4 regions of the Acidovorax sp. GW458-11-26-14-TSB4 genome follow, and region 2 is predicted to be linked to each of the others. Evidence: predicted binding sites of a transcription regulator. Region 2 holds the regulator's gene; each other region holds the start of a gene.
The links. Region 2 encodes FNR, which switches genes on or off when oxygen is low (the NO sensors DNR and NnrR bind a similar motif). Its sites were predicted from a motif close to TTGATNNNNATCAA; they were not measured.
Positions count from the first base shown of each region.

Region 1: the regulator FNR is predicted to act here: its motif matches at 3,961-3,974, upstream of AC07X5_RS02605 (universal stress protein).
Region 3: the regulator FNR is predicted to act here: its motif matches at 2,244-2,257, upstream of AC07X5_RS02035 (hemerythrin domain-containing protein).
Region 4: the regulator FNR is predicted to act here: its motif matches at 1,342-1,355, upstream of AC07X5_RS30735 (universal stress protein).

Region 1 covers NZ_JBWKYR010000001.1:542,488-550,202, reverse strand. The annotation lists gene AC07X5_RS02630 (phosphoenolpyruvate carboxykinase (GTP)) at 1-664, shown strand, start outside; gene AC07X5_RS02625 (hypothetical protein) at 844-1,284, opposite strand; gene AC07X5_RS02620 (hypothetical protein) at 1,498-1,923, opposite strand; gene AC07X5_RS02615 (LysR family transcriptional regulator) at 2,052-3,056, shown strand; gene AC07X5_RS02610 (metallophosphoesterase) at 3,069-3,914, shown strand; gene AC07X5_RS02605 (universal stress protein) at 4,029-4,451, shown strand; gene AC07X5_RS02600 (TetR/AcrR family transcriptional regulator) at 4,515-5,132, opposite strand; gene AC07X5_RS02595 (LysR family transcriptional regulator ArgP) at 5,297-6,211, opposite strand; gene AC07X5_RS02590 (D-amino acid dehydrogenase) at 6,338-7,675, shown strand; gene AC07X5_RS02585 (M14 family zinc carboxypeptidase) at 7,704-7,715, opposite strand, start outside.
Region 2 covers NZ_JBWKYR010000024.1:14,009-21,723, forward strand. The annotation lists gene iaaH (indoleacetamide hydrolase) at 1-188, opposite strand, end outside; gene AC07X5_RS28205 (cytochrome P450/oxidoreductase) at 394-2,733, opposite strand; gene AC07X5_RS28210 (IclR family transcriptional regulator) at 2,794-3,600, opposite strand; gene AC07X5_RS28215 (Bug family tripartite tricarboxylate transporter substrate binding protein) at 3,687-4,670, shown strand; gene AC07X5_RS28220 (MBL fold metallo-hydrolase) at 4,787-5,758, shown strand; gene AC07X5_RS28225 (histidine phosphatase family protein) at 5,736-6,338, shown strand; gene fnr (fumarate/nitrate reduction transcriptional regulator Fnr) at 6,351-7,070, opposite strand; gene hemN (oxygen-independent coproporphyrinogen III oxidase) at 7,514-7,715, shown strand, end outside.
Region 3 covers NZ_JBWKYR010000001.1:427,766-435,480, reverse strand. The annotation lists gene AC07X5_RS02045 (YbfB/YjiJ family MFS transporter) at 1-129, opposite strand, end outside; gene AC07X5_RS02040 (alkene reductase) at 310-1,443, shown strand; gene AC07X5_RS02035 (hemerythrin domain-containing protein) at 1,594-2,178, opposite strand; gene AC07X5_RS02030 (methyl-accepting chemotaxis protein) at 2,327-3,997, opposite strand; gene AC07X5_RS02025 (heavy metal translocating P-type ATPase) at 4,148-6,394, opposite strand; gene AC07X5_RS02020 (flavodoxin family protein) at 6,503-7,591, shown strand; gene AC07X5_RS02015 (heavy-metal-associated domain-containing protein) at 7,702-7,715, shown strand, end outside.
Region 4 covers NZ_JBWKYR010000033.1:24,161-31,875, forward strand. The annotation lists gene AC07X5_RS30725 (EAL domain-containing protein) at 1-394, shown strand, start outside; gene AC07X5_RS30730 (2OG-Fe dioxygenase family protein) at 513-1,292, shown strand; gene AC07X5_RS30735 (universal stress protein) at 1,476-1,913, shown strand; gene AC07X5_RS30740 (tripartite tricarboxylate transporter substrate binding protein) at 2,035-3,018, opposite strand; gene bktB (beta-ketothiolase BktB) at 3,185-4,369, opposite strand; gene AC07X5_RS30750 (SDR family NAD(P)-dependent oxidoreductase) at 4,553-5,323, opposite strand; gene AC07X5_RS30755 (MarR family winged helix-turn-helix transcriptional regulator) at 5,352-5,870, opposite strand; gene AC07X5_RS30760 (EamA family transporter) at 5,941-6,837, shown strand; gene AC07X5_RS30765 (RluA family pseudouridine synthase) at 6,834-7,496, opposite strand; gene AC07X5_RS30770 (PAS domain-containing hybrid sensor histidine kinase/response regulator) at 7,483-7,715, opposite strand, start outside.

The sequences.
Region 1 (7,715 bases), on a different contig from region 2:
CTTCACCGTGGCCGCGACCAACAACCCCGCACTCGATGCCGCCTGGGACGACCCCAAGGGCGTGAAGATCGATGCCTTCATCTTCGGTGGCCGCCGCTCCACCACCGTGCCGCTGGTGACCGAAGCCAAGAACTGGACCGAAGGCGTCTACATGGCCGCCACCATGGGTTCGGAAACCACCGCTGCCGCCTTCGGCCAGCAGGGCGTGGTGCGCCGCGATCCCTTCGCCATGCTGCCCTTCATGGGCTACAACATGAGCGACTACTTCCAGCACTGGCTGACGCTGGGCGAGAAGCTGGCCGCCTCCGGCGCCACCCTGCCCCGCATCTACACCACCAACTGGTTCCGCAAGGACGAAGCCGGCAAGTTCGTCTGGCCCGGCTACGGCGAGAACATGCGCGTGCTCAAGTGGATGATCGACCGCCTCGAAGGCAAGGCTACTGGCCAGGAGACCATGTTCGGCGTGGCCCCAGCCTATGCCGAGATCAACTGGACCGGCCTGGATTTCAGCGCCGCCCAGTTCGACACCGTGACCAGCATCGACAAGGCCGCCTGGGCCGAGGAACTGAAGCTGCACACCACGCACTTCGAGCAACTGGCCTACCACCTGCCCCAGGCCCTGCTGGACACCAAGGCTGCCATCGAAAAGCGCCTGGCTGCCTGACGCTCGCTGACTCACCGCCGGCCGGGCCTTGCCGGGCCCGGCGGCGCCGAAGCCGCCCGGACCTCTTGGCCCGGGCGGCTTTTTTTGCATCGGAAAGGCGCCCATGAAAAAAGCCGTGGCATGCCACGGCTTGAAGGTTCTTCCACCAGGCTGCCGCGCAGGGCGGCAGACGGACAGGCTCAGTAGCCTGCGCGCAGGTCGTTCACCGTGCGCACGCCCATGGCGTGGTTCAGCTCGGCCATGATGCGCGGATCGCGAATGGCGACCTGCCAGGTGCGCTCGTCTTCGGCGGCGCGGCGGCGGCTTTCGGCCCAGCCAGCGAAGCCGGCACGCAGGGCAGCGGCGGCGCGGCGGGCAGGCGCCGAGAGCAGGGCCAGGGCGGCGAATGCCACCAGCCACAGCACCATCCAGGCGGCCAGCAGGTGGCCTTCGCTCCAGGTGTCGATGACCTGGTTGGCCACCACCAGCAGGGCGGCGACGATGGCGGCGAGCAGGAGGGAGGCGGCGCCACGGGCGCTGTCAAAGCCGGCTGCGATGCCCTTGATGGCGGCAGCGGCGTTCTGGGCGCGGATCACGCCCGAGTGTTCGGTTGGATAGTCAACGTGTGCAAAACTGGTCATTTGGTTTCCCCTTTACAGCGCTTGTGGCGACATTGCCGGGCGAGTGGCTGAATATTAGGGTTTACCCCAGGTATTATCAAGTTTATATCTTGAATCACTGCCATTCACTGCAGTGATGTATTCGTTTCTGCTGGCGCAACAGCAACAAAAAAGCCGTGGCATGCCACGGCTTGAATGTCGAGGTCGGCCCTGCCTTCCGGCAGGAGCGGCAACTCAGTAGTACTTGCGGATGTCGGACAGGCCGTGGTTCAGTTCGGCCATGATGCGCGGGTCGCGCAGGGCGACCTGCCAGGTGCGGCGGTCTTCAGCGGCATGGCGCCGGCCTTCGGCCCAGCGGGCGAAGCCGGCGCGCAGGGCCAAGCCGGCGCGGCGTGCAGGTGCGGACAGCAGGGCCAGGGCGGCGAATGCCACCAGCCACAGCACCATCCAGGCCGACAGCAGATGCCCGTCGGTCCAGCGGTCGACCACCTGGTTGGCCAGCACCAGCAGCGCGGAAACCACTGCGGCCAGCATCAGCGAGGCAGCGCCCCGGGCGCTGTCGAAGCCAGCGGCGATGCTCTTGAGGGCCGCGGCGGCGTTTTCGGCGCGGACCACGCCAGGGTGTTCGGTCGGATAGTCCACATGTACAAAATTGGTCATTTCGGTTCCCCTATTCAGCGCTTTTGGCGACATTGCCCGGGCGATGTTGCAATACTAGGGTTTACCCTTTGGTGTTTCAAGTTTATATGTTGAATCATTGGTATTCACATCGGTGATGATTTGACGCCATGCCCACCCGCCTCAACTTCCGCTCGCTCGACCTGAACCTGCTCCGGGTGTTTGACGAAGTCATGGCCGAGCGCAGCCTGACCAAGGCCGCCAACAAGCTGTCGCTGACCCAGCCGGCCGTGAGCAACGCCATGCGCCGCCTGCGGGAGGTGCTGGGCGACGACCTGGTGGTGCGCAGCGGCCAGGGCGTGGAGCCGACCCCCCGGGCGCTGGCGCTGTGGCCGCCCATCCGCGATGCCCTCACGCAATTGCAGGAATCGCTGGCGCCTGGCCGCTTCGACCCGGCCACGGCCGAGTCCACTTTCGTGCTGGCCATGGCCGACGCGACCGGAGCCACCCTGGTGCCGGGTCTCGTGGAAATCCTGGAAACCGAAGCGCCTGGCATCGCGGTGCGCGTGGTGCCCCTGACCACCCGCGACCCGCGCCGCCTGCTGGAGGAGGAGGCGGCCGACATGGCCGTGGGCTACTTCCCGGCGGTGCTGGCCGACCTCACGGCGCGCGCGCAGTCGGGCGGCATGGTGTCGTTCGAGAGCCGGCGCCTGTACGACAGCGAATACATGTGTGTGATGCGCCAGGGCCACCCGCTGGCCGATGCGCCGCTCACGCTCGATGCCTACTGCGAGGCGCGCCACATGCTGGTGAGCTTTTCGGGCCGGCCCTTCGGCTTCATCGACGAGGCCCTGGCGTCACTCGGGCGCCGGCGGCGCGTGGTGCTGACGGTGAACCAGTTCTTCACCGCGGGCCGCGTGGTCTCGGGCTCGAACATGCTCACCGTGCTGCCGCGCCACTTCGTGCCGGTGACCGGCATCTCGGGCGCGCTGGTGCAGCGCTCCCTGCCGTTCGACGTGCCACCCGTGCATGTGGACGCACTGTGGCGGCGCAACAGCACCCAGGAGGCCGCCAAGGGCTGGCTGCTGTCGGCGCTGGCACGCGCCGCGCGGCGCGCCTTTCCGCACGAGGAACCGGGCCACCCAGTCCATGCGCCGGACCACGGAACGCCGTAGACTCGATGCCCCATGCGCATCCAGATCCTGTCCGACCTGCACCTCGAAGCCAACCCCGATTTCATGCCCGAGCCGGCGCCGGATGCGGATCTGCTGGTGCTGGCCGGCGACATCGGCTCCTACCAGGAAGGCGGCGACATGCAGGACACCGACTTCGGCCTGGCGCGCTTTTCGCCGCTGCCGCAGTTCGCAGGCTGGCCCACGCCGGTGATGTTTGTGCCAGGCAACCACGAATACGACGCGCTCGACTTCGATGTCGCCCACGCGCGCCTGCGCGCCAGCTGCGAGCGCCTGGGCATCCGCATGCTGGAGCGCGAGACCCTGGTGATGGACGGGGTGCGCTTCGTGGCCACCACGCTGTGGGCCAACTACGACGCGCTGGCCGACGACGAGCAGGCCAAGGACCTGGGGCGCCGCCTCAAGCTGCGCGAGAAGGCCTTTCGCGCGGCCAACTACTACCTGAGCAAGATGGGCGGCACCAAGGATGGCGAGCCCTTCCTGGCCGAGCCCATGCGCGAGCATGCCCTGGTCTGCGAGCAGTGGCTGCGCGAGGCGCTGGCCACGCCCTTCGAGGGCACCACGGTGGCCATCACCCATTTCGCCCCGAGCCTGCGCAGCGCCGACCCGCGCTATGGCGTGGTGCCCGGCACGGCGGGCTTTTGCAATGTGCTCGACGACCTGCTGCCAGGGGCGCAGCTATGGATCCATGGGCATCTGCATTCGCCCAGCGACTACGTGGCAGAGGGTGTGCGCGCCGATGGCAGCAAGTGGGAGTGCCGTGTGGTGGCCAATCCGCTGGGCTATGTCCGCAATGGGGAACAGGAAACCTTCCGGCCGCGCTACTGCGTCACCGTATGATGGCCCGGCAAGGGACTGCCCTTGCAACGCGCAGGATCCAAAAAGCCTGATACAGGTCAAGACAACAAGCACCGGCGCACCTTAGTCTGACCATTCCAATAGGAGAACTCGAACATGAACATCCTGCTTGCTGTCGACGGCAGCGCCTACACCAAGAAAATGCTCGCCTACCTGGCCGCCCACGAGGAGCTGCTGGGTCCCAAACACGACTACGCCATCCTCACCGTGCAGGCCCCCCTGCCACCCCGCGCCCGCTCGGCCCTGGGCAAGGAAGCTGCGGAGGCCTACCACGCCGAAGAGGCCGAGAAGATCCTCGCCCCGGTGGCCAAGTTCCTCGGCCGCCAGGGCGTGCAGCCCAAGCGCCTCGTCAAGATCGGCGCGATCGGTGAGACCATCGGCAAAGTGGCCGAGACCGGCCGCTACGACCTGCTGGTGATGGGCTCGCACGGCCACGGCGCCCTGGCCACGCTGGTCATGGGCTCGGTGACCACCCAGGTCCTGGCCAATTGCAAGGTGCCCGTGCTGCTGGTGCGATAAGGCGCTCGGCCCGCCAAGCAAGACGCCAGGCATGCCGGGCGTTTTTCATTCCAGGCTGGCGGCCTAACGTGCAACCAGGCCGTCGAAGCAGGTGCGCAGCACCAGGTCCACGATCTCGGCGTCGGAGTACTGGCCGCTTTCCTTGAGGAAAGTGACCACCGGATCGCAGGCGCGCGCATACAGGGTGTAGAGCACCACCAGGGGCGGCAGCGTGGGGTTGATCACGCCCTGTGCCTGGGCTTCGGTGATCCATTCGCCGATCTGGTCGCTGACGCGGACCAGGCGGTCCAGGTAGTCGCCGTTGGCCATGAGCACGGCACGCAGCGAGGAATTGCGGCTGGGCAAGAGCGGCATCTCGTTGGTCAGCAGGCGCTCCAGCGACCAGCGCACCAGCGCGCGCAGTTTCTCGTGCGCGGGCTGCTCGGCCGGCAGCGCGGACAGGTAGACATGCACGCGCTCCAGGATCTGCACCATGGCAGCACTGCACAGCTCTTCCTTGCTGCAGAAATGCTTGTACAGGCTGGCCTTGGCGATGCCCACCGCATTGGCGACATCGTCCATGGTCATGGCATCGAAAGCCTTCTCCCCCAGCAGGCGGCAGGCCGACTGGAGAATCGCGCCCTCCCGGGCCTGGTGCATCTGCTCCTTGAAGGACACTTTGGGTGGTAGCGTGGTGGACATGGGCCCCATCTTATACATTGCAGTAAAAAAATAAATGACAAAGTTGCTTTGCAACTACGTCGTTCACGTTTTAGTCTGCAGGAATCGTGCCGCCCCACTGCGGGGAATGTTATTTCGTGCGGGTTACCCCTTGTTGACGGCTTTTGCCGCTTCCGGGCTGCAATTCAAGGCTGGGTCAGCGTCTTGGCAGCCGTGGTGGTGAGGGCGGCGCTCAGGGCATCGAGCACCACCGACTCCAGGTTCCAGCAGTGCCAGTACAGCTGGATGGGCAGGGCGTGGCCGGGCGCCAGGTCGACCATGCTGCCGTCGGCAACCGGCCCGCGTGCCAGCAGCTCCGGCACCACGCCCACGGCCCAGCCTGCGGCCACCGCACGCATCTGGCCTTCGGTACTGGGGACGAACAGGTGGTTCAGCGCCACGCGCTTGAGCCCGAAGGCGCGGGCCACGAACTCGGCCGCCATGTCGTCCTTGCGGTTGAACGACAGAAAGGACACCTCGCGGAAATTGTGCGGCGTCAGCCCGTGCGGCAGGTGCTTCTCGGCAAAGTCGCGCGAGGCCACGGCCACGTAGCGCATGGCGCCCAGCGGCACCATCTTGCAGCCGCGCAGCGCCTGCTTGAGCGTGGTGACGCAGCCCAGCACCTGGCCCGAGCGCAGCCACTCCTGCGTGAAATCCTGGTCATCGACGATGATTTCCAGCGGCAGGCGCTGGCCCACCAGCTCGTGCAGGGCGCCCATGGCCCAGGTGGCGATGCTGTCGGCATTGATGGCGATGGAGATGCGCTCGTCTTCGCGCGTAGCCCCGGGTGCGCTCGGGGCCAGCTCCTGCAGGTCGCGCTCCAGGTCGGCGCGCAACAGGCGCATCTGCTTGGTGTGCTTGAGCAGCAGTTGCCCCGCCGAAGTCGGCCGCAGCGGCCGGCTGCGCACGATGAGCACCGAACCGACCTGCGCCTCCAGCGCGCGCAAGCGCTGGGAGACGGCCGACTGCGTGACATTCAGGCGCTGGGCAGCACGCTCGAAGCCGCCCTCTTCAACGATGGCGGCAAGGCATTCCAGGGCGGCGGGGTCATAGGTGCTCATGGCGGGCTCTCGGCAAACGTTACAAGGGACGCCTTGTGGGCGGCCATTGCATTAGACAGACTGATGCGTTTGGATGTAGTTTAATTTTGCTTTTAGTGGAACGCAATGTGGATCACACTGCCATCCATGAAAACCATCATCCTGGGCGCCGGCATCATCGGCATCAGCACCGCGTGGCACCTGCTGGAACGGGGCCACGAGGTCATCGTGGTCGACCGCCAGCCCGATGCGGCGCTGGAGACCAGTTTTGCCAACGCGGCGCAGATCTCGGTGAGCTACTGCGAGCCCTGGGCCAACCGCGAGGCCCCGCTCAAGGCGCTCAAATGGATGTTCGACAAGGAGGCGCCGCTGCTGTTCCGCCCTCAGCTCGACTGGGAGCAATGGCGCTGGGGCCTGAAGTTCCTGGCCCAGTGCAATGACACGGCCTTCGAGCGCAATGTGCAGCAGATCGTGGCGCTGGGCGCCTACAGCCATGCCGCGCTCAAGGAGCTGGTGGCCACCACCGGCATCGAGTACAACCGGCTCGAACGCGGCATTGCCCACTTCTATACCGACCAGAAGTCCTTTGACGACGCCGGCCATGCCGTGGAGCTGATGCGCAAGCACGGCGTGCAACGCCGGCTGGTGAGCAAAGAAGAGCTGCTGCAGATCGAGCCCGCGTTCAAGGCCTATGGCGAGCACATCACGGGTGGCACCTACACCAGCACCGACGAGAGCGGCGATGCGCGCGTCTTCACGCAGGCGCTGGCACGGCGCTGCGCCGAGCGCGGCGTGCAGTTCCTCTACGGCCACGACGTGCTGCGCCTGAACAGGATCGGCGACGCCATCGACTCGGTGGCCGTGGTGCCGCGCGCGGCCAACGGGCTGAAGAAGGATTTCCTGCTCAAGGCCGACGCCGTGGTCGTGGCCTGCGGCTCCTACAGCGCGCCGCTGTTGCGCACCGTGGGCGTGGACCTGCCGATCTACCCCGGCAAGGGCTACAGCGCCACCTTCCCGCTGCTCAAGCCCGAAGCGGCACCCTCGGTCTCGACCATCGACGACGGCCGCAAGATCGCCATGAGCCGCCTGGGCAATATGCTGCGCGTGGCTGGCACCATCGAGCTGGGTGGCTACGACCTGTCACTCGACTCGCCGGTGGCCAGGGCCCGTTGCCACATGCTGTCGCGCCGCATCGAGGAGATCCTGCCCGGCGTGTGCGACACGCGCACGCCCGAGCAGGGCGGCAACCCGCAGTACTGGACCGGCCTGCGCCCCGCCACCCCCACCAACATCCCCTTCATCGGCCGCACCCGCCTGGGCAAGCTGTGGGTCAACGCCGGCCACGGCACGCTGGGCTGGACGCATGGCGCGGGCTCGGGCAAGGCCCTGGCCGAACTCATCAGCGGCGAGCGCCCGGCGATGCATTTCGGCTTCCTGGGCGAGCAGGCCGCACGGCCGCGCGGCGCCACGCTGGCGACCTCCTGAGCGCTTTGCCGCCTTTCGGCGGAGCCCATCAGGGCTTCGG
Region 2 (7,715 bases):
CGTGCCGCATCCACGCGCCGCGCGGCGGCCAGGGCGCCGGCTTCGTCGAGGGTGATGAGGGCGTTGAGCGACTGCAGCGCCTTGGCGCGCGCCACCAGCGCGGCCACATAGTCCACCGCCTTGAGCTGCCCACCCTTGATCTGCGCAATGGCCTGGGCGGAGGTCAGCTGGGTCAGGTCCGACGGCATGGATGCCGTGCTGGCACACGCAGCCAGCCAGGTGGGGACGGTGAGGACACCGGCCAGCGCGCCGGTGCGTTGCAGAAACCGGCGGCGGGGCTCGGGCGAAGGGTGGCTCATGAAGGCGCTCCTGAAGGTCGAAACTGGGAGCCTTCAGGTTATCGGCGCAGGGCCGGGTGCGGTATCCCCAGGATTGAGGAGGGTGCTGGCGTTCCTAGAGGAACAGCACCACCCGCTCCCCCGCAGCCCTCGAGCAGCAGGCCATCATGCGCTGGTTGGCCTGGCGCTCGGTCTTGGTGAGCACCTTGTCGCGGTGGTCGATGTCGCCGCCGGCCACCTGCACCTCGCAGGCGCCGCACAGGCCCTCGCCGCAATCGCAGGGCACGTCCACCCCGGCGGCCTGCAGTGCCTGCAGCAGGGTCTGGTGGCGCGGCACCTCGATGGTGAGGCCCGAGTCCTTGAGCTCGGCGGTGAACGCATGCTCCTTGCTCGGATCGAGCGCCGCGTTGTCGGTGCTGAAGTGCTCGAAGCGCAGCACGGCCTCGGGCCAGTGCTCGGCCAGGGTTTCCAGTTCGGCGATCAGGCGGTCGGGCCCGCAGGCATACACCCGGGTGGCGCCGTCCACATGTTGGAGCAGGGCAGGGAGGTCCATGCGAGCGCCTTCGGCCTTGACGTGCAGGGTGGCGTGGCCCGCATGGTCCTTGAGCACGCGCGCAAGCAGCGCCATGTTCTGGCGCGATCGGCCCGCGTAGTGCAGCTCGTACGGCAGGCCCAGGGCCTTGAGCCGGTCCGCCATGGCCAGGATGGGCGTGATGCCGATGCCTGCGGCCAGCAGCACGTGGTGAGCACCCGCTTCGTCGATGCGAAACAGGTTCTTCGGTCCGGCCAGCTGCAGTTCATCGCCCGGCTGCAGGGTGTCGCAGAAGTGCCGCGAGCCGCCGCGCCCGCCTTCCTCGCGCTGCACCACGATCTCGTAGCAGCCCGGGTGGGCACCCGCGCCGCACAGCGAGTACTTGCGGCGGTGGCCGCCGGCGATCAGGTCGATGTGCGAGCCTGCCGTCCACGTGGGCAGCGGCGTGGTGCCGGCGGCAGCCAGCACGAAGCGGTAGAGGCCCTCGCCCTCGGCGATCTTGTCCTTGACGACCACCGCGCGGGCAATGCCATCCTTGGGTGGCGGGCCGATCTGGAACTTGGCCAGCACGGCCTGTGCCTTGTCCGCCTGGCGCTCGGGGTTCTGCATGGGGTCCCACTGCACCCACAGCGCCGAGGGCCCGCGGAACGAGGTGTTCGACAGGAACTCGAACTGCTGCCCTTCGACCAGCCGGATGTGCGGCAGGCGGCGCACGAATTCTTCAAGGAAGATGCGCATCTGCATGCGCCCGATGTTCTTGCCCATGCACTGGTGCGCGCCGTAGCCAAAGGTCAGGTGCTCCACCGCATTCTCGCGGTGCAGGTCCACGCGGTCGGGGTCCTCGAAATGGCTGGCGTCGGCGTTGGCCGAGGCCTGGAACAGCAGCAGCTTGCCGCCCTGGGGGATCTCCACGCCGCCGACCACGGTGTCGCGCGTGGCCATGCGCCGCCAGGCGATGATGGAGCCCGCCACGCGCAGGCATTCCTCCACCGCATTGGGGATCAGCGCGGGTTGTGCGCAGATCTCCTCCCAGGCCTCACGGTGCGACAGCAGGGTCATGAAGGCATTGGCCGTGGCGTTCGACGTGGTCTCGTGCGCGGCGGCCAGGATGGCCATCATCATCGAGCGCAGGTAGGACTCGGTCACGATGTCCGGGTGCGCGTGGTGCTGGCGGATCGAGTCGTACATCCAGCCCTGGCCCTCGGGCTGGGCCATCATGGTGTCGAGGATGCCCTGGGCGGTCTGCCAGAAGCGGCCCACGTTGTGGGCGATCTCCAGTTGCTCCTGCGCCGTGGGCCGGCCCCAGGTGTTCAGGGTGTGCGCCACCGCGAAGTTGCGCAACTGCTCGGCCCCTTCGTCCGGCACGCCCAGGAAGTGCAGCGCGATGGTCAGCGGAATCTCGTAGAACATCTCCGCCACCAGGTCCGCGCGGCCCTTGTCCACGAAGCGGTCCATGTACTGGCGCGCTAGGTCGCGGATGGGCTGCTCGTAGTCCATCAGCCGCTCGGGCATGAAAGCATCCATCAGCAGGCGCCGGCGTGCCATGTGGTCGGGCTCGTCCTCGTTGACCATGGTGCGGTTCATCGCGAAGCCATAGCTTTTCAGGATGGCCATCACCTCGTCGGTGGCGGGCGTGATCTTTTCGAGCGCGACCGAGGGCGAGAACAGGAGGTTGTCGCGGAACACCGCCTTCACGTCCTCATAGCGCGTCACCACCCAGTAGCCCAACTCTGGGCTGTAGAAGACCGGCTCCTCCTCGCGCGCCCAGCGCACCACCTCGGCCGGGTTCTGCTGGTAGCTGGGGGCAAACGGGTCGAATGCCGCCGCACGCGCGCTCACCGGGCAGCCCGTGGGGCTCTTCAGGGCGGCAGCCATCGCGGCATGGTCGACCGGGCAGCGGGAGCCGTTGGCGGGGGTAGTCATTGTGTATCTCCTTTTGCGTAAATGTATTACGCAATATGATTGAGAAATTACGGGTTTACCCTAGCTCCCTTGGTAGCCCATGGCGCGGCTGATCAGCCGCGCCTCCTGCAGCAAGGCGGGGCAGATGGCGCCATCGGGCCGCAGGTCGAAACCGCCCGTGGCCCCCAGCGTGGTCAGGCAGGCACAGACGTTGCCGGTGGCGTCGAAGACCGGCGCGGCGAGTGCGCTGATGCCCTTGAGCAGCGAGTCATTGGCCATGGCCCAGCCCCGCGCGCGCACCTGCTGGCGCAGTTGCTCCACCGGCCGCGTGCCGTCGAGCTGTGCACGGCGCTCGGCAGACGCCTCGGACAGCTCCTGCTCGGCCATGTCGATCACCAGCCGGTCGTTGGAAAAGCCCAGAAACACCCGGCCCGTGGCCGACCACAGCGTGGAGAGCACCGAGCCCGCGCGGATGTTCACCGTGACGGGTAGGGTGGGCTCTTCCATGCGCAGCACGGTGGCGCCTTTGTTGCCCATCACCGCCAGGAAGGCGGTGACTTCCAGCGCCTGGCGCAGCCGCTGCAGGGAGGCCTCGCCCAGGCGGATCGGGTCGCACTGGCGCAGGGCGGCCAGGCCAATGGCGATGGACTCCTGGGCCAGGTAGTAGTGCTGGTTGGTGGGCGACTGCTCGACAAAGCCCTGCTGGCACAGGCTGGCCAGGTAGCGGTGCACCTTGGCGGGGCTCTCGTCGACCTCGGCGGCGGTCGCGGTCAGGCTGGCGGCGCCGCCCAGGCGGGTCAGCGCCTTCAGGACGCTCAGGCCCATTTCTGCCGACTGGACGCGCTGGCGGCGGTCGGCCACCCGGACGGTGGAGGAAGGTGTGTTCATGCTTGGAAACCTAGGGTAAACGCTGCCCCGTGGCATTACGCATAGCGGAGTAACATCACGCAGATATTAACCTGCGAGGTATGGAAATGTTGAAGAATCGACGCTTGATTGCCGGAATGCTGGCCTTGCCGGCGCTGCTGGCATGGGCTGCCCCGGCCAGCGCGCAAACTGCCTACCCGGCCAAGGCCATCCGCTGGCTGGTGCCGTACCCGGCGGGCGGCGGCTCCGATTTTCTTGCGCGCACGGTGGGGCAGCAGCTGTCGACGCAGGTTGGCCAGCCGGTGCTGATCGACAACAAGCCCGGTGGCAACACGGCGATTGCCGCCGTCGAGACGGGCCGCTCCACGCCCGATGGCTACACCATCCTGTCGGCCGACAACGGCACCATGGTGTTCAACCCCGCGCTGTACAGCAAGCTCACCTACAACCCCAGCAAAGACCTGGTACCGGTGACGCTGATGGGCAGGTTCCCGATGATCCTAGTGGTCAACCCGGGTGCCGACTTCAAGGACGCCAAGGACTTCGTCGCCAAGGCCAAGGCCAAGCCCGGCGCCATGAGCTTCGGCTCGGCCGGCGCGGGCAGCCCGCACCACCTGGCGATGGAGCTATTGAAGGTCGATGCCGGCCTGTTCATGACCCACATCCCTTACCGCGGCGCTGCGCCGGCGCTCACGGACCTGGCCGGCGGCCAGATCCCCGCCATGATGGTCGACCTGGCCGCCGGCGGCGCCTTCATCAAGGCCGGCAAGGTGCGCCCCCTGGCCGTGGCCAGCGCCAAGCGGCTGCCGCAACTGCCCGACGTGCCGACCTTCGCCGAGCTGGGCTTCAAGAACGTCGAGGCGTCTGCCCAGGTGGGCATCGTCGCGCCCGCAGGCACGCCGGCGGATGTGGTGGCTTCGCTGCAAAAGCAGGTGGCTGCCGCCATCAACCAGCCTGCGGTCAAGCAAAAGCTGATCGATTTCGGCATCGAGCCCGTGGCCAGCACGCCGGCCCAGTATGCGGACCTGATCCGCACCGAGACGGACCGGTGGCACAAGCTGATCAAGGCCCAGCGCATCACCCTGGACTGAACCCCACCCTGGCAAGACCCCATGGCCCCTACTGGTTTGCAGCGGGCCTGGTGCCATCGTGCCACTCCCCGTTACAGTTGAAAACCCATCAGTTCAACTCAATACCGGAGAGTTTCATGCTGTCACGTCGCCATTTCCTGGGTGCTGGGCTTGCCGCCCCTGCCTTGTACGCTGCGGGTTCGTTCGTGCCCGTGTGGGCGCAGAACGCGCCCAACTTCGGTACGCCCACCCTGCCCAACCCCGGCTTTCGGCGCATGAAGGTGGGCGATGTGGAGGTGGTGGCGCTGGTCGATGGCATCACGCGCCGCCCGCTGGGCGAGGAGTTCGTGAAGAACGCGCCGCTGGCCGAAGTGCGCGCGCTGCTCACCTCGCAGGGCCTGCCCACGGACTACATCGACGTGCCCTACACCCCCTTCCTGGTGGTCGCAGGCGGGCGCAAGATCCTGATCGACACGGGCCTGGGCGAGTTCGGCGGGCCTACCACCGGCAAGCTGCTGGAAAGCCTGGCCGCTGCAGGCCTGAAGGCCGATGACATCGACACCGTGCTCATCAGCCACTACCACGGCGACCACATCAACGGCATTCGCAACAAGGCGGGCGCGCTGACCTTCCCCAAGGCCAAGGTGCTGGTGCCGGCTGCCGAGCATGCCTTCTGGATGGACGATGCCCGCATGGCGGCCGCCCCTGCAGGCATGAAGGGCGCCTTCGAGAACGTGCGCCGCACTTTTGCAACCATGCCGGCCGACACGCTGGTGCAGTTCGGCGCGGGCACCGAAGTGGCGCCAGGCATCCAGTCCGTGGCGGCCTACGGGCACACGCCGGGCCACACCCTGTTCGAGCTCAAGTCCGCCGGCCAGAACTTCTTTTACGTGGCCGACCTGACCAATGTGCCGGCCCTGTTCGCACGCAACCCTGACTGGGCCGTGACCTTCGACATGGACGCCGAGGCCGCGCGCAAGGTGCGGCGCGAGGTGTTCCAGCGCATTACCGCCAGCAATGCCATGCTGGGGGGCTTCCACTTCCCGTTCCCGGCATTCGGGCGCATGGCTGTATCGGGCAATGGCTATGCCTTCCAGCCCGCAGCCTGAGGCGGTGGTTGGCCGGCGCGCCCTGCTGGGCGCAGGGCTGGCGTGGACCACGCTGCATGCCTGGGCCGCCCAGGACACCGAGGCCGAGGCCCTGCTGCGCAAGGGCGGGGTGGTGGCCGCATTCCGCCATGCGCTGGCGCCCGGCACCTTCGATCCACCGGGGTTTCGCCTAGGCGACTGCAGCACGCAGCGCAACCTCAGCGAAGAGGGGCGCGAGCAGGCGCGGCGCACGGGGGCGTGGTTCAAGGAGCGCCAGCTGCAGCCGGCCAAGGTGCTTTCGAGCCCGTGGTGCCGCTGCATCGACAGTGCCACGCTGGCATTCGCCGCGCCCCAGGTGTGGCCCGCGCTGGGCTCGCCGCGCGGCGCGCCGGAGACCACCGGTACCAGCCACCTGCGCGAGCTGCGCCAGGCGCTGGTGGCCGCCTCGGCACGGGGCGGTAGCTTCGAGGCCTGGTTCACGCACATGTTCGTGCTGTCCGATCTGGCCAGCAGCAACACCAGCTCGGGCGAGGCGCTGATCCTGCGGGCCGACCGCAGCGGCAAGACCGAGGTGCTGGCCCGCCTGCAGGTCCAGGCTTGAACGCCTGACGGCTCAGCTACACGTCTGCGAGTTCACGATGCGCTTGAGCGCGTCCGTATCCAGGATGCGCACATGGCGCTGCTTGACCTCGACGATGCCTTCCTCGACGAACTTGGAGAAGGTGCGGCTCACGGTTTCGAGCTTGAGGCCCAGGTAGCTGCCGATTTCCTCGCGCGTCATGCGCAGCACCAGCTCCGACTGCGAGAACCCGCGCGCATGCAGGCGCTGCACCAGGTTCAGCAGGAAGGCGGCCAGGCGCTCTTCGGCGCGCATGCTGCCCAGCAGCAGCATCACGCCGTGCTCGCGCACGATCTCGCGGCTCATGATCTTGTGCACATGGTGCTGCAGGGCGGTGACCTCGCGCGAGAGTTCCTCGATGCGGTCAAACGGCATCACGCAGACCTCGGCATCTTCGAGCGCCACGGCGTCGCAGGTGTGGTGGTCGTTCACGATGCCGTCCAGGCCGATGATCTCCCCCGCCATCTGGAAGCCCGTCACCTGGTCGCGCCCGTCCTCGGTCGCCACACAGGTCTTGAAGAAGCCGGTGCGGATGGCGTACAGCGAGGTGAAGGTCTCGCCATTGCGGAACAGCGTGCCTCCGCGCTTGACCTTGCGCCGCGTGGCCACGATCTCATCGATGCGTTCCAGCTGCGCGTCGTTCAGGCCCACGGGCATGCACAGTTCGCGCAGGTTGCAGTTGGAGCAGGCGACTTTGATGGTGAGCGGGTTCATGGGCGCAGCAGCAACAGGTTGGGGGAGCGAACGGATCGCATCCGCAGGGTGGAGCGTGGTGGTGGCTGACATGCATCAAATTGTGGGCCCTGTGGGCCTTTCAACACTTGATCCAGGTCAAGGACGGGGGACGGGAGCTGCGGCAAAGTTCATAAGAACCTGCTGACGCCTTATTTCGGGTCGCGCAAGTACCTTGTCAGGATGGGTTGCTAGGCGCAGTGCGCAGCCAATAGTTCAGCTATTGGCAAGCGCTGCAACGACGCAGACCGCCTGACAAGGCACTTGCCCGAGGGGTTGGGGTGAAATCGGGCGATTGTGGGCGCAAGTCGCTTGCATGGGCATGGGCCCATGCGGCGCACCTTGCACCCGCACTCATCCCGATTGCACCCCAACGCGACCCGAAATAAGGCGTCAGCAGGTTCTCAATAAGGAATTCCCCCGAAATGACCGCTGTGACGCCCGAACTCCTGACCCGTTTCGACGTGCCGGGCCCCCGTTATACCTCCTACCCCACGGCCGACCGCTTCGTGGAGGCTTTTGGTGAGAACGACTATGTGCTGGCCCTGGACCAGCGCAAGGCCGGCACGCCGGGCAAGGCGCTGCCGCTGTCGCTGTACGTGCACATTCCGTTCTGCGAGTCGCTGT
Region 3 (7,715 bases), on a different contig from region 2:
CAACAGCAGCGCGTATGCAAAGCGCGTGATGCCCAGCGACACCGCCGCCCCCATCGAGAGGGCCACAGCCAGCCACAGGCCATTGCGAAGCAAGGGGGGCGAAGACGGCGCGGGGACAACAGTGCTCATGGCGGCCATTGTGCCGCGCAGGGCCCGGCCGTGCTGGCGCCAAGGAGCGCCTTGGAGATAGCACAAATTACTTGTCCTTGGGGGCGCCGGCCTACTGCAGCCTTCACGGTTTGCGACTAGGCTTGTCCGTCTTTCCCGGCCCCTGCGGCCTCCAACCGACTTGAAAGAAAGCACCACCGCATGTCCACACCTTCGCTCTTCGATCCCATCCAGGTCGGCGACCTGCACCTGGCCAACCGCATCGCCATGGCACCGCTCACGCGCAATCGCGCACCCAACGCCGTGCCGGCCGACATCACGGCCACCTACTACGCCCAGCGCGCCAGCGCCGGCCTGCTGATCACCGAGGCCACGGCCATCAGCCACCAGGGCCAGGGCTACGCCGACGTGCCCGGCCTGTACGGCACCGAGCAGCTCGACGCCTGGAAGAAGGTCACCACCGCCGTGCACGAAGCCGGCGGCAAGATCGTGACCCAGCTGTGGCACGTGGGCCGCATCTCGCACAACGACCTGCAGCCCGATGGCGGCGCACCCGTGGCGCCCTCGGCCCTCATCGCCAAGTCCAAGACCTATCTGATCGACCGCGCCACCGGCAAGGGCAGCTTCGCGCCCACCTCGCAGCCGCGCGCGCTCGACGCCTCCGAGCTGCCCGGCATCGTGCACACCTATGCGGCAGCAGCCCGCAACGCGGTGGAGACCGCCGGCTTCGACGGCGTGGAGATCCACGGCGCCAACGGCTACCTGCTCGACCAGTTCCTCAAGACCGGCGCCAACCAGCGCACCGACGACTACGGCGGCAGCATCGAGAACCGTGCCCGCCTGCTGCTTGAAGCCACGCGCGCCGCGGTCGATGCCGTGGGCGGCGGCAAGGTTGGCATCCGCCTGTCGCCCGTCACGCCGGCCAACGACATCATCGACGCCGACCCGCAGCCCCTGTTCGACTACGTGGTGCGCCAGCTCGCGCCGCTGGGCCTGGCCTACATCCACATCATCGAAGGCGCCACCGGCGGCCCGCGCGAGCTGCCCGACCGCCCCTTTGACTACGCCGCACTCAAGGCTGCCTACCGCGCAGCCGGCGGCAAGGGCGCATGGATGGTGAACAACGCCTACGACCCCGCCCTGGCCGAAAAGGCCGTGACCGACGGCTCGGCCGACATCGTGGCCTTCGGCAAGCTCTACATCGCCAACCCCGACCTGGTCGAGCGCCTGCGCCAAAAGGCCCCGCTCAACGCCTGGGACCAGAGCACCTTCTACGGCGGCGGCGAAAAGGGCTATACCGACTACCCGACCCTCGCAGAAGCGCAAACGGCCTGAGCGGTCTGGGGTGCGTACGCGCCACCAGCCACCCGAAGAACACGCACGGCTCAGGCCAGTGCCCCCGTGCAAGGCCGCCCCGCCGCACCGGGGGCGTCCCCCTCCCGAATCGCGCAGCGAGTCGAGAGAGGGGTGAAGGCGCGAAGCGACTCAGGGGGTGCCTAGTCCTATAGGGCTGGGGGCCCGCATCACGATGCGGGTGAACAGGCGGTCGTAGGCCCCGTCGCGGGCTGGGCCCTGCGCCAACGGGTTGGCGTTGGATGCAAACGCCATGTCCATCGCCACCCAATCCTGCGTCTCCAGGTGCGCATGGGCCGCCGGCAGCACCACGGACTCTTCCAGCCGCATGTGCTCCAGGTAGAAGGCCACATAGCGGTGCAGGGCCTCCTCGAAGGCGCTCCGCCGCACCTCCCCCAACAGCTCCCAGGCCAGCAGCAGGTGCTGCAGTTCGCGCACGGCGGCCTCGCCCCCGGCATGCTCGCGCTCCAGCCGGGCAATGGCTTCGGCCGCCTCGGGCGCGCGCTCGGCCACGCGCGGGAACAGCCACTGTGATTCCTTGGGGTGGTGCTGGCGCTCGGGAAACTCGTCGATGTAGAACAGCATGGCGCGCATCACGTCGAAGAACGGCGCGGGCGCATCGCCCGGGCCGCGGTCCAGCATCAGCTCCAGCGAGCGCAATACGGCGGCCAGCGAGGCGTGTTCTTCGCGGATGGTCTGCAGGCTGGCATAGGGCATGGCACGGCTCCAGGGGGTGTTTGTTCCAACAGCCCCGAGGGTGCCATGCAGGCCCCGCGCGCCGGCTGACGCAAGTCAACCCTGCCCATGAAAAAGGCCCCGCTCGCCGAAGCGCGCGGGGCCTTGTGCAGACTGCCTGGGGCGGGTCTCAGCGTGCCAGCAGCGGGCGCGAGGCCGCAGGTGCGCGCAGCGATGCATGCTGTTGCGGCGAAGGCTGGGCCACCGGGCCACCGCCGTGGCCGCCATGCGACATCGACTCGGCGAGCTGGAACTGCTGCACCACCTCCGACAGGCGCGCGGCCTGCTCGCGCAGCGACTCGGCCGCGGCGGCGGACTCTTCCACCAGCGCCGCGTTCTGCTGCGTCATGCGGTCGATCTCGCCCACCGACTGGTTCACCTGGCCGATGCCGCCCGACTGCTCGGTGGCCGCCGCCGTGATCTCGCCGATGATGTCGCCCACGCGCTGCACGCTGGCCACGATCTCCTTCATGGCCGTACCGGCGTCTTCCACATGGCGCACGCCGCCGTCCACGGCGGTCACGCTGTTGTGGATCAGCCCCTTGATGTCGCTGGCCGCAGCGGCCGAGCGCTGGGCCAGGCTGCGCACTTCCGAGGCCACCACGGCAAAGCCGCGGCCCTGCTCGCCTGCGCGGGCGGCTTCCACGGCGGCATTGAGCGCCAGGATGTTGGTCTGGAAGGCAATGGAATCGATCAGGCCGATGATGTCGCCGATCTTGCGGCTCGACGCCGAGATCTCCTGCATGCTGGCCACGGCCTGCTGCACCACCGTGCCGCCGCGCGTGGCGGTGTTCGATGCCGAGGCCGCCAACTGGTTGGCCATCTGCGAGGACGAGGCCGTCTGCTGCACGGTAGAGGTCAGCTGCGACAGCGAGGCCACGGCTTCCTGCGCGTTGCTGGCGGTCTGCTCGGTGCGCTGCGACAGGTCCTGGTTGCCCGTGGCGATCTCCTGGCTGGCCGTGGCGATGTTGCCGCTGGCATCGCGCACCTGCGCCACCAGCGAACCCAGGCCCTGCTGCATGTCGCCCAGGGCGCGCTGCAGGTCGGCCACCTCGTCCTTGCCCTCGGCACGGATGGGCTGCGACAGGTCACCCCCGGCGATCGCCTGGGCCATGCGGCGCGCCTCGGCCAGCGGGTTGCAGATGGAGATCATGTTCAAGAGCGTCAGCGGCACCACCACCGCCACGGTGATCAGCACGGCCAGCACGAAGAGCCACTTGGTCTGCGCAGTGACCCGGCCCTGCTGCTCCACGGCCTTGTCCACATCGGCACGCAGCACCCCATCGAGCTGCTGCATGAGCTTGTCGGCCTGGTCGAACTCAGCCACGGCCTTGCCGCTCATGCGGTTGGCAATGGTGGCCGTGTCGTAGCCGCCGGCCTCGAGCTGGCGCGCCACATGGGCGAACTGCTCGCGGTAGCTGTCCAGGCGCTTGATGATGTCGCGCACCACCGGGTTGTTCGCGTCTTCCGGCCCTTCGAGGAGCTTGTTCGCGACCTTCTTGGCCTTGTCCTGGCTGGCCAGCCACTTGGCCTGCGCGGCCTTCACGACCTCGGGCTTCTCGTAGCCGATGATCATGTCCTTCTCGAGCTGGCGGATGGTGCCCATCTCGCCGCGCAGCTCGGCCATGTGGCCCACTTCGGCGAACGAGTGGGACATGAAGTCCTCGCTGAGCGCCGCAATGCGGAACATGCCCAGCATGCCGGCCCCTCCGAGCAGGCCCAGCAGGCCCAGCACCACGGCAATGGCCCCGAGCATGCGGAATCGAATGGTGAATTGCCGCATGAGCGCGAAGAGATTCATGATCTGTCGTCCTTTGAATAGGTGTACGTGCTGGTGGCGGACTGCCGGGAAGCCCCTGCATGGCAAAGGCAACCCGCCCCCGTATCCGCCGGCCTGCAACAAAACGTTGCAGTTTGCCACGTGACTGTGACCATACGCCATACGTGTTTATCACATGCGCCACCGCTTGAGCAAAAGGGCGTTGGCCATCACGCTCACCGAACTGAGCGCCATGGCCGCCCCGGCCACCACCGGACTCAGGTAACCGAGGGCCGCCAGGGGGATGCCGGCCACGTTGTAGGCAAAGGCCCAGAACAGGTTCTGGCGGATCTTCAGCACCGTGCGGTGCGATATGTCGAGCGCCGCTGCCACCAGCCGCGGATCGCCGCGCATCAGCGTGATGCCGGCCGCGTGCATGGCCACATCCGTGCCATTGCCCATGGCCATGCCCACATCGGCCGCAGCCAGGGCCGGCGCATCGTTGACGCCATCACCCACCATGGCCACCACATGGCCGCCCTGCTGCTGCAGTGCAGCAACCCGCGCCGCCTTGTCGCCCGGCAACACCTCGGCCATCACCTCGCCGGCGGCAGGGTCGAGACCCAGGCGGCGCGCCATGGCCTCGGCAGCGCCACGGTTGTCGCCTGAGACCATCACGGTGCGGATACCACGGCCCTTCAATGCCGCCAGGGCCTCGCGCGCACCGGGCTTGGGCTCATCGCCAAAAGCCATCAGCGCGCGCAGTGCCAGGCCGCCAGGGGTGCGCTCGGCCACGGCCGAGACCGTGGCGCCCTCGGCCTGCAGGGCCGCAGCGCGATCTGCCAACGGTCCCATGTCCACCCCCAGCTCCTGCATCCAGCGCAGACTGCCCACCAGGTAGCTGGCGCCCCGCACCTCGCCCTCCGTGCCGCGCCCGGGCACGGCACGCACGGCATCGGGGGACAGCAGGGCCAGCTCGCGTTCCTGCGCCGCGCGCACCACGGCACGCGCCAGCGGGTGTTCGCTGCCGCTCTGCACGGCGGCAACCGCCGCCAGGGCCCCGCCCTCTTCCACGCCCGGCACGACTTCAAAGGCGATCAGGCGCGGCTGCCCCACGGTCAGCGTGCCGGTCTTGTCAAAGGCCACCGTGTCCACCTGGTGCGCGCGTTCCAGCGCCTGCGCGTCCTTGATCAGAATGCCGTGCTTCGCCGCCACCCCCGTGCCCGCCATGATGGCCGCCGGCGTGGCCAGGCCCAGCGCACAGGGGCAGGCGATCACCAGCACCGCCACGGCATGGATCAGCGCCGCCTCCAGTCCCGCGCCGGCCCACAGCCAGCCCAGCAGGGTGGCCAGGGCAATCGCCAGCACCACAGGCACGAACACGGCCGAGACCTTGTCCACCAGCCGCTGCAGCGGCGCCTTGGCGGCCTGCGCGTCCTCCACCAGGCGGATGATGTGCGCCAACACCGTCTCGGCGCCCACGGCCGTCACCGCCATCACGATGCGCCCGTCGCGATTGATCGAACCACCCGTGAGCGGTGCGCCCACGTCGCGCGCCACGGGCAGGGGCTCGCCGGTCAGCATGGATTCGTCCACTTGCGTGTGGCCCTCGTGCACCGTGCCGTCCACGGGGATGCGCTCGCCCGGGCGCACCACCAGCCGGTCGCCCACCAGCACCTCGGCCACGGGCACATCCACCTCGCCGGCCTTGCCCAGCAGGTGCACGACATCGGGGCGCAACGCATGAAGTGCGCGGATGGCCGCCGTGGTCTGGCGCTTGGCGCGCGCCTCCAGCCACTTGCCCAGCAGCACCAGGGTGACCACCACGGCCGAGGCCTCGAAATACAGGTGCGGGGCGTGGCCTGCATGGGCTGTAAGCCACAGCCACACCGACAGCCCCCAGCCCGCGCTGGTGCCCACGGCCACCAGCAGGTCCATGTTGCCCGACAGGGCCCGTGCGGCATGCCAGCCCGCCTTGTAGAAACGCGCGCCCAGGATGAACTGGACGGGAGTGGCCAGCACGAACTGCAGCCAGGCCGGCAGCATCCAGTGCTGCCCGAACAGGTCGCCCACCATGGGCAGCACCAGCGGGGCCGACAGCGCCAGCCCTACGCCCACGGGCAGAAAGCCCGCCCAGGCAGAGAGGTCTTCGGCCGCCTCGCCCTGCCCCGTGGCCAGCGGCTCATAACCCGCATTGCGCACCGCCCGGCGCAACTGTGCCTCCAGCGCCGCGGCATCGGCTCCCTCGGGCACCGCCATGGCCACGCGCACCGATTCCGTGGCCAGGTTGACGGCAGCGTCCTCCACGCCGGGCACCTTGCGCAGCGCGCGCTCCACACGGCCCACACAGCTCGCGCAGGTCATGCCGCCAATGCCGAAGTCGAACTGCTGCTGTTGCACTGCAGCAGAAGAGGAAGGAGAAAGGGTCGTCGTGTTCATGGCATGGAAGTTACAGCTTGCCATCATGTCAAGGTCAAGCCCTTGCCCCAGATCAAGTCGGCGCCTTGTCCGATACGGACGCCGGGTGGCCGGTAGTCGAATCCATCCATGACAAGCCCCACACCCCCACGGGCGCGCACCGGCCAGGCCCCAGAGCCGCTGGACCGCGCCGCATTCCGCGAACGCTTTCTGCTCGACTTCCAGGACCCGCGCTTTGCCGACGAGGCCGCCGACGCCCTGGACCGCATCGAGGGCATTGCCTGGCGCAACTACGACGACAACCGCAAGGCGCCGCGCACGCGCAAGGCCGGACCCGGCTATGCCGACCCGGACTACGACCTGTCCGTCGACTGGATCGAGGCCAAGGAGCGCATCGACGCGGCGCGCCAGCGCTGGGCCGATCCGGCCAGCCCCTCGCGCGTGCTGCTGGTCTGCGGTTCGGCCCGCAACGACGGCACCTGCCCCGGCGAGATCTCCAAGAGCTGGCGCATGCTCAACATGGCGCGCGACGTGCTGGCGGCCGAGCACATCGAGGTCGACCTCCTCGACCTGAGCCGCGTCACCTCCGACTACGGGCGCCACATCCACCCCTGCAAGGGCTGCGTCTCCACCGCCATGCCGCTGTGCCACTTTCCGTGCAGCTGCTACCCCAACCACGCCATGCGCCAGACCGGCGACTGGATGAACGAAATCTACGAACGCTGGACCGCCGCGCACGGCGTGATGATCATCACCCCCGTGTACTGGTACCAGTCGCCCAGCCCGCTCAAGCTCATGATCGACCGCCTGGTCTGCGCCGACGGCGGCAACCCCGATCCCACCAGCACCCACGGCAAGAAGTCAGCCGAAGCCAAGGCGCTGGAACTCGCTGGCTGGGGCTATCCCAAGCACCTGGAAGGCCGCACCTATGCCGTGGCCGTGCACGGCGACGTGGCCGGCATCGAGATGTCGCGCCGCGCCCTGTCGGACTGGCTCGACTGGATGGGCTTCATCGACGCCGGCCAGGCCGCGCGGCTGGACCGCTACATCGGCTACTACGAAAGCTATGCCCAAAGCCACGAGGTGCTGGACCGGGACCAGGCCATGCAGGCCGAGATCCGCGGCGCGGCCCAGGCCCTGGCGGTGGCCGTGGGCGAGCTGCGCGCAGGCCGGCTCTCGCGCCCCGATGCACACGTGAAGCGCGCCCGGCCCAAATAGGCCTGAAAAAAGGTGGTTCGCACCAAGGTCTTGGCATGGCGCTTGACCTTGCCACCATGTGAAGGTTTACGCTCCCTGCCATCCCATCCACTTTCAGCAAGGAGCCTTCCATGACAGCATCCAG
Region 4 (7,715 bases), on a different contig from region 2:
GGAGCTGACCGAGTCGCTGCTGCTCGACGATGTGGAAGAGATCATCAGCCGCATGACCACCTTGCGGGCGCTGGGCGTGCGCTTCTCGCTCGACGATTTCGGCACGGGATACTCCTCGCTCAGCTACCTCAAGCGGCTGCCGCTGGACCAGCTCAAGATCGACCAGAGCTTTGTGCGCGACCTGCTCACCGACCCGAACGACGCCGCCATCGCCCGCACCATCGTCAACCTGGCGCACAGCCTGGACCTGGGCGTGATCGCCGAAGGGGTGGAAACCGCCGAGCAGCGCGACATGCTGGCCAGCGTGGGCTGCCTGCACTACCAGGGCTACCTGTTCGGCCGGCCGGCTCCGGCCAGCGCACTGCCGCGCATTGCGGCGCAGGTGGCGGCCTGACCACGTTCTGAAAGGGTGCATGCGGGTTTGCGCTGTGTCATCCCGGATGCTCGCCGATGGGCCGCTGGTACCCCGGCCATCGGCGGTACCGGCGGTTAAGCCTTATGCTCGGGCCTCTATGGCCCAAGTCACTTTCTCCCCCCCGTTCACCCCGCCTGCCGAGACCGCGAACCAGCTGCGCGGCGCGGGCTTCGCCGTGCTCTCGCCCGCCGACGTGGCGGCCTGGATCGGGTGCCCTCTTTCTGAGTTGCTGGCCCTCAACGCCGACTGGCAGGGCTTGCCGCCCGATGAGTTCCTCAAGGATGGTGGGCGCTATCGGCGCAGGCGCCATTCCTGCTTTGTGGTGCAGGGCGGACAGGTGCAGCAGGTACCGCACCGGGCGCACTGGCAACCCGTGGAGTACAACGCACTGCACGGCGGCATGGAGCGCTGGTTTGCGCCCATGGAGGCCGCCACCGTGGCGCAGCCTGCGTGGGGGCAGTTGCTGCAGGCCTTGGCCCGGGTGTCCGACGCGGTGTTTGCCCACGGCCAGGCACCGCAGCCCTGGTCGGTGGAAGCGCACCAATTCCGCATCGACACCGAAGGCGGCATCGGCCGCCCCACGCCCGAAGGCGCGCACCGCGACGGCGTGGACCTGGTGGCCGTGTTCCTGGTGGCGCGCGAGGGCATCAAGGGAGGCGAGACCCGCGTGTTCGAGGCCAAGGGCCCCAGCGGCCAGCGCTTCACGCTCACCGAGCCCTGGTCGCTGCTGCTGCTGGACGATGCGCGCATGATCCACGAGTCCACCCCCATCCAGCCCATCGCCCCGGGCGGCTACCGCGACACGCTGGTGGTCACCTGCCGGCGTGGCGGCTTTCAAGGGGCGGATGTGCTGGGGCAGGCCGATCCGATCGTGTAGGACAAGGCATCGTCATGGCGCGCAAATGGCAGGATCGAGCGCCTACCGTTTGATGTCGATCAAGATGCGATGTATGGTGCAGGTTCACACTGTCCCTCATCGCACCAAAGGCGGTGCCAAGGGCCAGCGGACAGCTGGCTGCGGACACCGCCGAGGGTGCATTCAACACAAGGAGAAGACACCATGTTCAAGCACATCCTGGTTCCCATTGATGGTTCCGACATCGCCTCGCTGGCGGTGGCCAAGGCGGCGGGCCTGGCCAAGACCTTCGGCAGCGCCGTGACCGCCTTGTACGTGGTGGACCCTTATCCGTTCACCGGCGTCGGCGCCGATTTTGCCTATGGCCAGGCGCAGTACCTGAGTGCCGCCACGGCCGAGGCCAATGCAGCGCTGGACAAGGCGCGCACCGAACTCACCGCCGCCGGTGTGCAGGTGAGCACCGTGGTGGGTGAAGGCCATACGGTGCACGACGGCATACTGAGCGCCGTGCTGAGCACGGGCGCCGACCTGGTCGTGATGGGCTCGCACGGCCGCCGCGGCCTTGAAAAGTTGGTGCTGGGCAGCGTCACGCAGCGCGTGCTGGGCTCGGTGCACGTGCCGGTGCTGGTGGTGAGGACCTGAGCCTCGGCGCTGAGTTGGTGCTGCACTTCTGGCTTTGCGCCGGAACAAAAAAGGCTCCAAGAAGGAGCCATTTTTTCTTCGATGCAGCGCTTCGGGAGGGCTTTTGGCGGTTCCTACACTGTTACTCGATCTTTGCGCCGGAGGCTTCCACTATGCCCTTCCACTTGGTGTAGTCGGCCTTGAGGAAGGTGTTGAGCTGGGCTGCCGACATGGCTTCGGGTTCGGCACCCTGGGCGTGGATGGCGGCCTTCATCTCTTCGGTGGCCAGGAGCTTGTTGATCTCGGCGTTCAGCGCCGTGACCACGTTGGCTGGCGTGCCGGCGGGGGCGAACACGCCGTACCAGGTGCTCACGTCGAAGCCCTTGAAGCCGGATTCGGCCACCGTGGGCACGTCGGGCATGGACGAGCTGCGCTTGGCCGAGGTCACGGCCAGGGGGCGCAGCTTGCCCGACTTGATCTGGCCCATGGCCGAGGGCACGGAGGACATCAGCAGGTCCACGTTGCCGGCCAGTGCATCCATGAGGGCGGGGTTCGAGCCCTTGTAGGGGATGTGGCTGAGCTTCACGCCCGCGGCCTTCTCGAACAGGTCGCCCGCCAGGTGGATGGAGGTGCCGTTGCCCGGCGAGCCGTAGGTGACGGTGCCGGGGGCTGCCTTGGCGGCGGCCACCACGTCGGCCAGGGTCTTGTACTTGGAGTTGGCGCTGGTGGCGATGACCACCGGGGTGTAGGCCACATGGGCCACGGCGGTCAGGTCCTTGGTCGGGTCCCAGGGCAGGTTCTTGTAGAGCCAGGGGCCGATGACCAGGTTGTCCTTCTGGCCCATCACGATGTCATAGCCGGTGGGCGCTGCCTTCACGGCTTCGCCGATGCCGATGGTGCCGCCCGCGCCGGCCTTGTTGTCGGCCACCACGGTCCACTTGGCGCTTTCGGTCAGCTTGGTGGCCACCAGGCGCGACAGGATGTCGGTGCCGCCGCCGGGCGGGAAGGGCACGATCAGGCGGATGGGCTTGTTGGGGTAGGCGGCGGCAGGGGCGGGCGCCTGGGCGTGGGCGGTGGCGCCCAGGGCGAGGGCCAGCGCGCTGAAGGAAATCAGGGTGCGAATCATGGTGAAAGATGTCTCCGTCGGTTCAATGGGGGAGCCGCCGCAACGGGCATGCTCCACTCTGCCGGTCTGGGCCAGCACCTCGCCATGATCGCTGATCGGGCGTGGGTGCTGCCTTGCCAATGCAGGGTGGCGCCATCGCCGCTGGCGATGGCAGCCTGCGCGTGGATCAGACGCGTTCAAAAATGGCGGCAATGCCCTGGCCGCCGCCGATGCACATGGTCACCAGCGCATAGCGGCCCTGCACGCGCTGCAGTTCGTGCAGTGCCTTCACGGTGATCAGCGCGCCGGTGGCGCCGATGGGGTGGCCCAGCGATATGCCAGAGCCATTGGGGTTGACCTTGGCGGGGTCCAGGCCCAGGTCCTTGGTGACGGCGCAGGCCTGGGCGGCAAAGGCCTCGTTGGCCTCGATCACGTCCAGGTCGTTCACCGTGAGACCGGCCTTCTTGAGCGCCAGCTGTGTGGCCGGCACGGGGCCGATGCCCATGTACTTGGGGTCCACACCGGCATGGGCGTAGGCCACCAGGCGCGCCAGCGGCTTGGCGCCGCGCGCCTTGGCGGCGCCGGCTTCCATCAGCACCACGGCGGCGGCCGCGTCGTTGATGCCCGAGGCATTGCCAGCGGTGACGGTGCCGTTCTCCTTGATGAAGACCGGCTTGAGCTTGGCCATGTCGGCCAGCGTGGCGCCAGCGCGGAAGTGCTCGTCGGTCGCGTACTGCACGTCGCCCTTCTTGGCTTTAAGGGTGACCGGCACGATCTGGTCCTTGAACAGGCCGGCCGCCGTGGCGCGCTCGGCGCGGTTGTGGCTTTCCACGGCCAGCTGGTCCTGCTCTTCGCGGCTGATGCCCCACTTGGCGGCGATGTTCTCGGCCGTCACCCCCATGTGGATGTTGTGGAAGGGGTCGTGCAGCGCGCCGATCATCATGTCCACCATCTTGGTGTCGCCCATGCGGGCGCCCCAGCGCATGTTCAGGCTGGCGAACGGTGCACGGCTCATGTTCTCGGCGCCGGCGCCGATGGCCACGTCGGTGTCGCCCAGCAGGATGGACTGGCTGGCGCTGACGATGGCCTGCAGGCCCGAGCCGCACAGGCGGTTCACGTTGTAGGCGGGGGTGTTCTCGCTGCAGCCGCCGTTGATGGCGGCCACGCGCGAGAGGTACATGTCCTTGGGCTCGGTGTTCACCACGTGGCCGAACACCACGTGGCCCACGTCCTTGCCTTCCACGTTGGCACGGGCGAGCGATTCACGCACCACGAGGGCACCCAGTTCGGTGGGAGCGATGTCCTTGAGGCTGCCGCCAAAAGTACCGATGGCGGTGCGCACTGCGCTGACGACGACGACTTCACGGGTCATGGGAGTCTCCTTGGAAAAATGGAATGCTATGGGCTTGCAACGCCTGGATGGCAGACGCTGGCAGCTATGAAAACAAGGGCGGCTGAAACTGGCGCGCGACAGGCCAGTGCCGCCGTGGAACTGGCTTTGCCAGGCCACTGGCGGCGTCCCCCTGGGGGGAAGACGTGAAGCGGCTCAGGGGGGTCATGCTTCTCTTACATCGGCCACCGGGTTGGTGCCGAAGTCAGCGCGGTCCAGCCAGGCGAGCACGCGGGTGGCGGCGTCGGCGGGCGATGTGAGCTGGCCACCCGTCTTGAGGTTGGCGAAATTCTGGCGGTCCGGGAAGGCCTCGGGTGCGGCACCGCGCAATTGCACCTGCATGTCGGTGTCGATCACGCCCGGAGCCAGCGAGCATACCTTGGCGCCGTGGGGCTTGTGGGCTTCGTCCAGCGCCACGCAGCGCGTGAAGTGGTCCATGCCGGCCTTGGCCGCGCAGTAGGCCGCCTGCGAGGCCATGGCCTTGCGGCCCAGGCCCGAGGAAATGTTGAGCACCTTGCGCGCTGCGCCGGTCCAGCCCTCGGTGGCACCGAGGAAGGCGGCCGTGAGCTGCATGGGGGACTCCAGGCCCACGCGCAGGGCGTTGGCGAGGTCGGCGGCATCGCTGTCCGACAGCGGGGCGATGCGCGGAATCACCCCGGCGTTGTTGATCAATGTGGCGCTGGCGAAGCGGCCGGGGGCCTGCGCGGCCAGCCAGTCCTTGAGGCGCGCGGCGGCCTGCTCGCCCTGGGCAAGGTCCAGCTGCCACTGCTCAAGCGTGGCGCCCGAGGCCTTGGCGGCGGCAGTCAGTGCGTCCTGGCTGCTGCGGGCCAGGCTGATGAGGGTGTTGCCGGGGTGTTGCAGCAGCTGCTGGGCCATGGCCAGGCCCATGCCGCGCGAGCCGCCGGTGAGGATGAAGAGGTGTTGGGGTTGGGACATCCCGCCATCCTACTGCGCTTGCGCGCCATCAAGTGTCACCGGGGGATTCGAGCGCTGCCAGCAGCAGCGCCAGCCGCGCATCCAGCGCTGCCAGATCGGCCGCCTTCATGGGCGCCAGGATGCGGTGCTCGTTTGCCACATGGGCCTCCACCGCGCGGTCGATCAGTTCCAGGCCCGCGGGCGTGAGCTGCACCAGCATGCTGCGCGCGTCCTCGGGGTTGGGCAGGCGTGCCACGAAGCCACTGGCTTCGAGCTTGTTCATGCGGTGCGTCATGGTGCCCGAGGTGACCATGAGCGTGGAGAACAGCGTGGTCGGCGCCAGGCAGTAGGGCGCGCCCGAGCGGCGCAGCGTGGCCAGCATGTCGAATTCCCAGAAGCTCAGGCCGAACTCCGCAAAGGTCTCGTCGAGCCGGCGCTGCAGCAGGGCCGCGCAGCGCTTGATGCGGCCGATGGGCCCCATGGGGCTCACGTCCAGGTCAGGGCGTTCGCGGTGCCATTGGGCCAGGATGGCGTCTACGGCATCGGGCGGGGTGGAGGGTGCGGGCATGGTGGTGCAGATTGTCTTGATTTCAAGATTTTATGGTACAGTGATTTATCTTGAATTGAAGATAAATTCCATGACCGAATCTCCCTCCAGGATCGCCTGGTCCGATGTGCTGCTGACCGCGCTGGCGCCTGCCATCTGGGGCTCCACCTACATCGTCACCACCGAGCTGCTGCCGCCGGACCGGCCGTTCACCGCCGCTCTGCTGCGCACCTTGCCTGCCGGCCTGCTGCTGGTGCTCTGGTGCCGCCAGGCCCCCGCGCTGCGTGACGGGCGTGGCTGGGGCCGCCTGCTGTTGCTGGCAGCGCTCAACCTGGGCGTCTTCCAGGCTTTGCTGTTCGTGGCGGCCTACCGGTTGCCGGGCGGGGTGGCCGCGGTGGTCGGTGCCATCGGGCCGCTGCTCATGATGGGCCTGACCTGGGCGGTGGACCACCGCCGGCCTCCGGCGCTGGCCATGGTGGCCGGTGCACTCGGCGTGGCGGGCATGGCGGCGCTGCTGCTGTCACCCGGCGCCGCGTGGGACATGGTGGGCGTGGCGGCCGCGCTCACCGGCACGGTGTGCATGGCGCTGGGCACCTTTCTGGCGCGGCGCTGGCAGTCGGGCGGCCTGCCGGTGCTGGCCTTCACAGGCTGGCAACTGCTGGCTGGCGGGCTCATGCTGGCGCCCGTGGCCTGGGCGCTGGACCCACCGCTGCCCGCTCTCACGGTAACCCAGGTAGGGGGCTATGCCTACCTGGGCATTGCGGGTGCTTTGCTGGCCTATGCGCTGTGGTTCCGCGGCGTGGCACGGCTGCCCTCCATCGCCGTGTCGTCGCTCGGATTGCTGAGCCCGGTGGCGGCGGTGCTGCTGGGCTGGGCGCTGCTCGGGCAGGCCATGCGCGGGACCTCACTGGTGGGCGTGGTGGTGGTGCTGGCCAGCATCCTGGCCGTGCAGTGGGCCATGGCGCGGCAGGCCGAGCGCACGGCTTAAAAATTGGGCGGCAGATGGAATTGCAAGGTTTCGCCGGTGGCAGGGTGCGCCAGTGCCAGATCGCTCGCATGCAGCAGCAGGCGCGGCGACCTGGCCTGCGTGGCGGCATCGGCATACAGCGCATCACCCAGGATGGCGTGGCCCACGGCGGAAAGATGCACGCGCAACTGGTGGGTGCGGCCAGTTACGGGTTCAAGCAGCACGCGTGTCGTGTCGGCCAAGGGGTCGTGCGCCGCGGCATGCCAACGGGTCAGGCTAGGCTTGCCCGCAGCGGCGTCGATCACGCGCAGCGGCCGGCGCTCCCAGTCGGCAGCAATGGGCAGGTCGATCTCGGCCCAGGTGCTGTCATCGCGCTGCTCTATGTGCCCCTGCACCACCGCCACATAGCGCTTGTGCACCTGGCGCTGCTCGAACGCCAGGCTGAGCTGGCGTTGCGCATCGATGTGCCGCGCCATGAGCACCAGGCCCGAGGTGGCCTGGTCCAGCCGGTGCACGATGAGCGCGCCGGGCCAGCGCTGCTGGGCGCGGGCGCTCAGGCAGTCCTGCTTGTCGGGGCCGCGACCGGGCACGCACAGCAGGCCTGCCGGCTTGTGCAACACCAGGATGTCCGCGTCTTCGTGCAGCGCCTGCACGGGCAAAGTGCCCTCAGCCGGCGCCATGGCCATGGATGAGCCGGTGCACCGTGGCGACCAGTTCCTCCACATCGTTGGGTTTGTGGATCAGCGCGCTGGCGCCTTCGGCCATGGCGGCCTGCTCGATCTCGGTCGTCACGTAGCCCGAGGCCAGCGCCACCGGCAGGTCGGGGCGTATCTGGCGCGCCTCGCGCACCAGGTCGGTACCGACGAAGCCGGGCATGTTGTAGTCGGTCACCAGCAGGT